DNA from 2 places in the Aliidiomarina sp. genome. Region 2 is predicted to be linked to the other one. Evidence: predicted binding sites of a transcription regulator. Region 2 holds the regulator's gene; the other holds the start of a gene.
The links. The regulator FNR, encoded in region 2, switches genes on or off when oxygen is low (the NO sensors DNR and NnrR bind a similar motif). The targets are predictions, from matches to a motif close to TTGATCTAGATCAA.
Positions count from the first base shown of each region.

Region 1 (4,993 bases), on a different contig from region 2:
AAACACCGGATCGAAGCCAACTTTGGCCAAGTGCTCAATTGCCTCTTCACTCACTTCCAGTTGATAATCGCGCTCACTTAAGCGCGCTAACAGGCGCTCCAGCTGAATACGAGCGATTCGAGTAAGGTGTTGATCTGCTAGCGGGTGGAATACCACAGTTTCATCTATTCGATTCAAAAACTCTGGCCGGAACGCACCACTTAATACATCACCTAACATCGCTTTCATTTCATCATAATCAACCTCACCGGCATGCTCCTGAATAAGGTGCGAACCCAAGTTTGAGGTCATGATAATTACTGTGTTACGGAAATCTACCGTACGCCCCTGGCCATCGGTTAACCGGCCATCATCTAGCACTTGCAACAGAATGTTAAACACATCCGGATGCGCTTTCTCTACCTCATCCAACAGAATTACTGAGTATGGCCGACGCCGCACTGCTTCCGTTAAGTAACCGCCTTCTTCATACCCTACATATCCAGGAGGCGCACCAACTAAGCGGGAAACGCTATGTTTTTCCATAAACTCCGACATGTCGATGCGTACCATCGCGTTGTCAGAATCAAACATAAAACGCGCAAGTGCTTTGCAAAGCTCGGTTTTACCAACCCCAGTTGGCCCAAGAAATAGGAACGAACCAATTGGCCGATCAGGGTCGCTCAAGCCAGCTCGAGAACGGCGAATAGCATTAGCAACCGCCACCACAGCTTCATGCTGCCCTACTACACGCTGATGCAGGTTTTCTTCCATTTTCAGCAATTTATCACGCTCACCTTCAAGCATACGTGCCACCGGAATACCGGTCCAACGCGAAAGCACTTCGGCAATCTCTTCATCGGTAACGCGATTTCGTAACAACGTCATGTCCTGTATATCCGCATTCAACGCTAATTCTAGTTTGCGCTCGAGATCAGGAATCTTGCCATACTGCAATTCAGCCATGCGATTGAGATCCCGCGCTCGGTTAGCGGCCTCTAAATCAATACGCGCTTGATCAAGTTGTTCTTTAATATGTTGATGCCCTTGCACCGCTAGCTTTTCAGTATTCCAAACGGTTTCTAATTCGGCATAGCTACCCTCTAGCTCTTGCAATTCGCTTTCCAGCGTTTCTAAGCGTTTCTTACTCGCATCATCCTTTTCTTTCGCTAGCGCCTGCTGCTCTATTTTCAGCTGAATAATTCGGCGCTCCAAGCGATCCAATTCTTCCGGCTTGGAATCCATTTGCATACGAATACTAGATGCCGCCTCATCAATTAAATCGATCGCTTTGTCTGGTAACTGGCGATCACTAATGTAGCGATTAGATAATGATGCGGCAGCCACAATCGCTGGATCGGTAATCTCCACTGAGTGATGCAACTCATATTTCTCTTTCAAGCCACGCAAAATCGCAATGGTATCTTCTACTGAAGGCTCATCTACCAGCACTTTCTGGAACCGTCGTTCAAGCGCTGCATCTTTCTCAATATACTGCCGATATTCATCTAAGGTGGTTGCACCAACGCAGTGCAATTCACCGCGAGCCAACGCTGGTTTCAGCATATTGCCTGCGTCCATGGCACCTTCTGCTTTACCGGCACCCACCATAGTATGCAGTTCATCAATGAAGAGAATTACCTGCCCTTCTTCTTGCTGCAGTTCATTTAATACTGCTTTCAAACGCTCTTCAAATTCACCACGGTATTTAGCACCGGCCAGTAACGCACCAAGATCAAGCGAAAGCACGCGCTTGTTCTTCAAGCCCTCAGGCACTTCGCCATTAATAATACGTTGAGCCAAACCTTCAACAATCGCTGTTTTACCAACACCAGGTTCGCCTATTAATACTGGGTTGTTCTTAGTTCGCCGCTGTAATACTTGAATCGCCCGGCGAATTTCTTCATCACGGCCAATTACAGGATCAAGCTTGCCTTGCTCTGCTCGCTCAGTTAAATCAATTGTGTACTTCTGCAACGCTTGCCGTTGCTCTTCTGCATTTTGGTCGTCCACAGCTTGTCCTTTACGAATATCGTTAATTGCCTTCTCTACTTGCTCTTTCTGTACACCACTGTGTTTTAGCAACTCGCCAAGCTTGCCTTTATCTTCACAGGCGGCAAGCACAAACAGTTCGCTAGAGATAAAGCTATCTTTGCGCTTCTGCGAATATTTATCGCACAGGTTTAATAAGTTCGCGGTATCGCGCGATATTTGCACATCACCGCCAGTACCTTGAACTTGCGCAAAGGTTTCCAGAATTTTACTCAGCTCAGTGCGGAAGGTAGCGATATTCACTCCCAACTGCTGCAACAACGGCCGCACCGCACCGCCTTCTTGGTTAAGCAGTGCAATCATAAGATGCACTGGCTCAATAAACTGATGATCATGGCCAAGTGCTAATGATTGCGATTCAGCAATTGCTGATTGAAATTTGCTAGTAAATTTATCCATCCGCATAGTTCACCTCGTGGAGAGCAGAAACATTATCTATATGGAATGAATATGGGTGTATTTTGCCCAATATCAAGGGCGATAAGGAAAATTTGTAAACTTTTATTTACGGAAGGTGTTATTCGGGAGGCTATAGTACTTACAAAATAAACGCGGTTAACGCCAGATCAGAGTGGCCATACGCCCTGTTGCGCCATCGCGACGATAGGAGAAATAATTATCGGCTTGCGTGAAAGTGCATTCACCTCCACCAAATATGGAGTTTACCCCATGAGAATTCAATTCCTTGCTGGCAATTTTATAAATATCAGCAAAGTATTTGCCATGCTTGGGTTTAAACGCGATATCTAGATCAGCATTCAATGTAAGCATTGCGGTGCGCACATCTTCACCCACCTCAAAGGCTTTAGGCCCAATGGCTGGGCCGAGCCATGCATGAATTTCAGTACGGGGCGCCAAGAACTCTTGTAATGTTCTAGCAATGATGTTGCTAGCAATACTGCGCCAGCCACAATGAACTGCAGCAATTTCGCTGCCATCAGCACTGGCAAGTAATAAGGGTAAGCAATCTGCGGTCATGATAGCGAGCACAACGTTCTTGGCGTTGGTATATGCGGCATCAGCCTCGGGTGTATCAACACAACCGTTAGCACTTACCTTTAATACCCGATTGCCATGCACTTGCTGCAACCAACAGGGCTGAGCGGGTAAATCTAGATATTCAGCAAGGCGCTGCCGGTTAGTAAGCACCGCTGATGCTAGATCATTTACATGGGTGCCAAGATTTAAACTGGTGTAAGGTGCAACACTAACGCCACCATCGCGATGGCTGCTAAATGCATGCACTTTATTTGCAACAGGCCAATCTGGCCGCAACCCAGTAATCATTCGCTACTTCCGTGCTCCCGTAAATCCTGCCGCAATGCTCGTAAAAGTTCTTGCATATCTGCTGGTATCGGTGCTTCCCATTCCATTTGCTCGCCGGTAGCCGGATGCTTTAACGCTAAGCGAACCGCATGTAATGCCTGCCGATCAAAACCACGCAATAAGGCAATAAATGCTTCACTTGCTTCGCGCGGTGGCCGCGGCCGGCCGCCATACTGCGGGTCACCCACGAGAGGGTAATTCAAATGTGCCATGTGCACGCGAATTTGGTGCGTACGGCCACTTTCTAAGCGCAAGCGTAATCGCGTATGCGCCCGAAAGCGTTCCGCAACTCGATAGTGGGTGATTGCCGGTTTGCCGGAGCGCGTTACTGCCATTAATGTGCGTTTGGTAGGATGCCGGCCAATCGGTGCTTCCACCGATCCACCCGCGGTCATTACACCGGTAGCTACCGCTTCGTATTCGCGGGTAATATTGCGCTCTTGCAACGCAGCTACCAAAGCAGTGTAACTAGGCAAGGTTTTCGCCACTACCATTAAGCCAGTGGTTTCTTTATCTAACCGATGCACAATTCCTGCGCGTGGCAGTTGCTCTAAGCTTGGGCAGTGGTGCAACAGCGCGTTCAATAATGTGCCATCTGGCGTTCCAGCACCCGGGTGCACAACTAGCCCCGCAGGCTTATCGAGAATCAACAGATGCTCGTCTTCGAACACAATATTCAAGGCAATATTTTGTGGTTCCGAAAAAACCTCTGGTTCCAAAGCAGCTTCAAGTACCACTTCTTGGCCAGTAATCACCTTTTCGCGGGGCTTGGTAACTACCGTGCCAGACACGGTTACACTGCCATCCTGAATCCAAGCCTTTAATCGCGAGCGCGAAAAATCTGGGAACATTTCTGCAAGAGCTTGGTCTAAACGTGAACCTAATAAATGGTCCGGAACTATGGCTGTTTGTTTTACGTAATCTGTCATAAAAATTGTGCTGTGCATCCCTTACTGTTGTTGTACGGCACGTTAGTATTGAACTCTAACTTACGAGTATGGCAGGTACCAACCTAGTGTAAGTATAGCCATCAGTTACGGCTGTGCATCATTGCATTAGTGCGTTACAATCATCAATTAGTGCCTAGTGTACTTCAGATGATGATAAACATCCCAGGGAATTCACGGAAAATTAAAAGAGATTGATTAAACCATGAGAGTAGTTTTTGCCTTCGCTATCTGTACAGTATTGTTTTTAAGTGGGTGTTCATCTCGTTCAAACGATGAAATTCAGCGCTCTGAGCTCGATAATTTATATGAATTATCACAAACCTATTTACAAGCTGGGCGCTTTGCTGATGCCGCAACTTTGCTTAGCCAAATCAATACGCGCTACCCGTTTGGAGCTTATGCTCAGCAAGTGCAGCTTGATTTGATTTATGCGCAATATAAAGTGGGGCGTGAAGATCAAGCCCTTACCGTAATCGATCGTTTCTTATCGTTAAACCCGAATCATGGCGACAATGATTATGTGCGTTACATGCGCGGATTAGTGCATTTACAAGCGGAGCGAGCATTTTTCCAAGACGCATTCGGCATTGATCGTAGCGATCGTAACCCTGTATATGCGGAACGTGCCTACGATGATTTCGCAGAATTAGTTCAGCGCCATCCCGACAGCAAATATGCTGCTGATG
Region 1 is NZ_JBLRWZ010000015.1:1,326-6,318, forward strand. Features, by position in the region: gene clpB (ATP-dependent chaperone ClpB) at 1-2,436, opposite strand, end outside; gene pgeF (peptidoglycan editing factor PgeF) at 2,587-3,318, opposite strand; gene rluD (23S rRNA pseudouridine(1911/1915/1917) synthase RluD) at 3,315-4,286, opposite strand; gene ACNA7P_RS05605 (outer membrane protein assembly factor BamD) at 4,510-4,993, shown strand, end outside.
Region 1: a site for FNR is predicted at 2,493-2,506, ahead of clpB (ATP-dependent chaperone ClpB). Genes of this name have one in related genera too.

Region 2 (4,993 bases):
AGCTAGTTTTGAGAAAAAGCGCCGTGGCTACATTCGCCGTTTGGGCGTAGCTGGCATTGCCTCTATGCAAACCATGATGGTGGCATTTGGCCTCTATTTTGATGATATCGATAACACCACCCGCCTGTACTTTTGGTGGCTCTCCTTGCTCTTTACAGCACCCGTAATTGTATATAGTTGCCAGCCATTTTTTGTGAATGCCATTAAAGCATTACGTTCTCGTACGCTAAATATGGATGTACCGGTTGCCCTAGCTATGTTTGTGGCTTTTGTGGCAAGTTTTTACGCCACCGTTACCGATACCGGTGATGTGTATTATGAATGCGTTACCATGTTCGCCTTTTTCTTATTATCGGGGCGCTTCCTAGAAATGCAGGCGCGCCATAAAGCAGTGGCCAATGCTGCCAATTTAATGAAGTTGATTCCCGCGATCGCCGAGCGCCAAACTAACAATGATTGGCAGCAAGTAATGGTGAAATACCTTGAGCCCGGCGATGTAATTCGCGTGCGCCCCGGGGATACGATTCCAGCTGATGGTGAGCTATTAGGTACCCAAGCGTGGTGCGATGAAGCGTTACTTACGGGCGAAAGCCGGCCAGTACAAAAACAACAGTTTGAAACCTTATATGCCGGTAGTATTAATCAAGATAGCCCAATCATGTTGCGTATCACAGCAACACGGCAGAACACATTACTCTCGGGGATTATTGCCCTACAAGATAGTGCCCTAGAGCAAAAACCAAAATTTGTTCGTTTTGCCGATGTGGTAAGCCGGTACTTTGTAGCTGCAACCTTAATTATTTCCACACTTACGCTAGTGAGCTGGTATTTTATTGACCCAAGCAAAGCATTTTGGGTAACCCTAGCAGTACTAGTGGCCACCTGCCCTTGCGCACTATCGCTAGCAGCGCCTACCGCTATGAGCGGTGCCGTTAGCCGTTTGAATCGCGCCGGTATTTTAATCAAGCATGCGGTTTTACTGGAAGCTTTGCCAAAAATCAAAACCATGTGTGTGGATAAAACCGGCACGCTCACCAAAGGTAAGTTCAGTATTGTGGCCTACCGTATTCATGCTCGCACTCATGAATCTGCCGTGTTCACTATTGCCGCAAGTATGGAAAGTTACTCAGAACATCCGCTGGCGAAACCATTTCAACGTTTGGCTGCAACTAAACCGGTTAACGATGTTACCAATATGATGGGTGCAGGCATCGCTGGAACATACAATAAACAACAATATCGGATGGGCAGCCTCGCCTTTATTCAAGAGCTGCATCCGAATTTTGCACCGCAGTTAAGCAAAGCAAACGTATTTCTTGCCAACCATGAGCAGGTGCTCGCAGAGTGGCAAGTAGATGATGAAGTTCGTAAAGATGCGCAGCAAACGATCGCTTGGTATCAACAACGCGGCATTGATATTGTAATGCTTACTGGTGATTCAGCGTTACGCGCTGAAAAACTCGCTGCGGAACTAGGTATTCACGATGTGCGCTCAGGTTTAAAACCACAAGATAAACTGCTGCATTTACAGCAAATTCAAACCAACGGCCCGGTAATGATGGTTGGTGATGGCCTAAATGATGGCCCTGTGTTGGCGGGCGCCGATGGTTCAGTAACCTTTGCCTCTGGCTCAGATCTTGCTCAATCAGGCAGTGACGTTGTAATTCTTACCGGTGAGTTAGCAGGTTTGCGGCGTTTATATGAAACCGCTTTGTTAACGCGCAAAGTAATTCGCCAGAATTTCACCTGGGCACTTGGTTATAATTTAGTGATTCTGCCCATGGCCGTTACTGGCCATGTGGGGCCTCTATGGGCTATGTTAGGTATGTCGATGAGTTCATTGATTGTAATGGCCAATTCGCTGCGCTTAATGCGCGATGTTGATTAATTTGAGGCCGCTATGGAAATTCTACATTTGATGGTTCCAATCGCAATAATTCTTGTGGTTATTGCGATCGTAATATTCTTCTGGGCTGTTCGCACCGGTCAATTCGACGATCTAGAGCGGCAAGGCTACAGCGTGCTACTAGACGAAGATAACGAGCAACCGAAAAGTGCCGCTAAAAAACAGCAAAAACAAGATACAACCAACACCAACGAAGCCAATTCCAAGCAAGGTGAGAAGCACACTGAATGAATATTGATATCGCCGCAGCATTGCTAATGGGCTTAGCGGGTAGTGGGCACTGTTTAGCGATGTGCGGTGGCCTAGCTGCAGCAATGGGCTACCAACAATCTCCCCTGCGCTTATTTTGGTATAACCTTGGCCGTATCACTAGCTATGCAATTGCCGGCGCTATTGTGGCCGCAGCGCTTGGCACTATTGGCAGTGTAAGTATCAATGGCTTTGTGTATCTGCGCATCGCGGCCGGCGTGATGATGATTCTACTGGCCTTGTATCTTATCCAATGGAATGCCGCATTGTTATGGCTAGAAAAGTTGGGAGCTGTACTTTGGCGACGAATTCAACCGCTTACTCGGAAACTCCCGCAGCAAAAAACTTCGGGCTACGTATTCGTAGGCGGTATGTTGTGGGGGTGGCTTCCTTGTGGCCTCGTATACAGTGCCCTTACCTGGGCAGCTCTCAGTGGCAATCCTGCTAGCGGCGCCGGGTTTATGCTATTATTTGGTATTGGTACCTTTCCCGCTATGTTCTTAACGGGAATATTTAGCCAAAAAATTACCCGAATATTGCAATCAAAAGGCTTTCGCTGGATTGCAGGTATACTCCTTATGGGTTACGGTATAGCTACTTTATTAATTGCTGCGAAACAGTTGCAATTTTAAGCGCAATCATTGGTGCAACTATGGCTCCGATGAGTAGGCTACAGAGGAATGCGTTGGCGATGGAGCAGAAGTTGAACAACCACATTAACTGTCAAAATTGTAGTATTAGCCAGCTATGTTTACCTTTTACGCTTGATGAAGGATCGCTATCTAAGCTTGATTCCATGATCGAGCGCAAGCGCCCGTATCAACGAGGCGACACTCTATTTCGTGCCGGCGAAAAGCTGCAAGCGCTATATGCAGTTCGTTCCGGCAGCATCAAGGTATACACCTTAAATGGGCAAGGCGAGATGCAAATTACCGCCTTCCATTTACCCGGAGATTTAGTGGGCTTTGAGGCCATTGGCTCAGGTGAGCACCGAGGTTATGCAGAAGCCATGGAAACTTCCATGGTATGCGAAATCCCCTACGGCAACTTAGAAATGTTAAGTGGCCAAGTTCCAGCGTTACGGCGCCAACTCATGCGCTTAATGAGCGATGAAATTAACGCTGACAAGCGCATGCTCACACTACTCAATACACGCACAGCTGAACAACGGTTAGCAACCTTCTTAATCGAGTTATCCAGCCGTTTTCGCGCGCGCGGGCTGTCGTCGAAAGAATTTCGCCTCACCATGACACGAGCCGAAATTGGTAACTATTTGGGCTTAACGGTGGAAACGGTTAGCCGCTTACTCGGTAAGTTTCAAAAGGCCGATTACATTGGCGTTAATGGCCGCTTGGTAACCTTATTGAACCCAGATAACCTATGCGCAGCTGCTGGATTACCGGCTCTGCCCTGCGACAATTAACCCAGCCTGCTTCGGCACGCTTTTTTATGCGTTTTAACAGGCTTCGGCTACACTGAAAGAACACTAAATAGGAGCCTTAATTTATGTTCCAACATTTACTCGTTGTTCTCGATCCAAACCAAGAAGAGCAAAAAGCGCTATCGCGCGCACTTCACCTTGCACGTTTACAGCCGGCACGCTTAACCCTATTTTTATCTATTTATGATTTTGCCTATGAAATGACCACAATGCTCTCGGGCGAAGAGCGTGAACAGATGCGGCAAAGCCTGGTAGCAGACCGTGAACAATGGATTCAAGGATGCCTAGAGAAGTTTGATGTAAGCCAACATCGCATCGAAATCTGTGTACAGTGGCATCATCGTCCGTTTGAAGCCATTATTCGCAAAGCTATTGAAAGTGATTGCGATTTGATTGTTAAAGGTACCCGCAAACACGATACCCTGCATAGTGTTATTTTTACTCCTACGGATTGGCATCTGTTACGGAAAGCGCCATGCCCTGTATTGTTGGTAAAAGATCGTGATTGGCCACAACATGGTTCAGTGTTAGCTGCGGTAAATGCCGGTAGCGATAGCGAAGTGCACCAAACGCTGAACGAGCGCATTACCAAAGCGGCTGGCTATATCAGTAAAAAACTCAACTCACATTTACATTTAGTAAACTGTTACCCGGGTGCTCCTGCGGCTATAGCCGTTGAGATACCTGAGTTTGATACGCATCAGTATCAAGTGAGTGTTCGTGAGCATCACGAACTTGCGTTAGCCGAAGTGGCTCGTAAAGTAGACGTTGAATTTACCGGTTTGCACCTTCGTGAAGGTATGCCAGATAACGAGATTCCCAAAGTAGCGAAAGAACTAGATGCTGAGCTTGTTGTACTAGGCACTATTGGCCGCACAGGAATTACCGCCGCTTTGCTTGGTAATACCGCGGAGCACGTTATTGAGCAGCTAGATTGCGATCTTTTGGCCATTAAGCCTGAAGGGTTTCGCTCTCCTTTAGCCAAGGAATAGTAAAGATCAAATGAAGGATTAACCCAATAGAGCGCTACTTTCCACGTTGTTAGCAAGCACACATCTCGATATACTAGCCGCCGAAAAATTTAGGCGGCTTTTCTTTTTGCTAATTTTGCGTGAAAACACTCGCTAAAGTAGTAGGTAAAGCACTCAGTAATTATATAGGTAGATAACTACGTAGGTAGGTAACTATGCAAAATATGCAAAATACCTCTCAGAGAGCGAGTATCGTTAATACGCCCGATGCCAATGAACAGGCAATGGCAACGAACGATAGCAACGCCAGTAAGCGCGCGAAATACAGCTTGAACAAACTGGAAAAGCGAATTCGGCGGGCGGCAGGCCAAGCGATAGAAGATTTTGCAATGATCGCAGATGGCGACCGAATTATGGTGTGCTTAT
Region 2 is NZ_JBLRWZ010000047.1:3,583-8,575, reverse strand. Features, by position in the region: gene ACNA7P_RS10405 (heavy metal translocating P-type ATPase) at 1-1,888, shown strand, start outside; gene ccoS (cbb3-type cytochrome oxidase assembly protein CcoS) at 1,901-2,137, shown strand; gene ACNA7P_RS10395 (sulfite exporter TauE/SafE family protein) at 2,134-2,787, shown strand; gene fnr (fumarate/nitrate reduction transcriptional regulator Fnr) at 2,847-3,578, shown strand; gene uspE (universal stress protein UspE) at 3,662-4,588, shown strand; gene ttcA (tRNA 2-thiocytidine(32) synthetase TtcA) at 4,852-4,993, shown strand, end outside.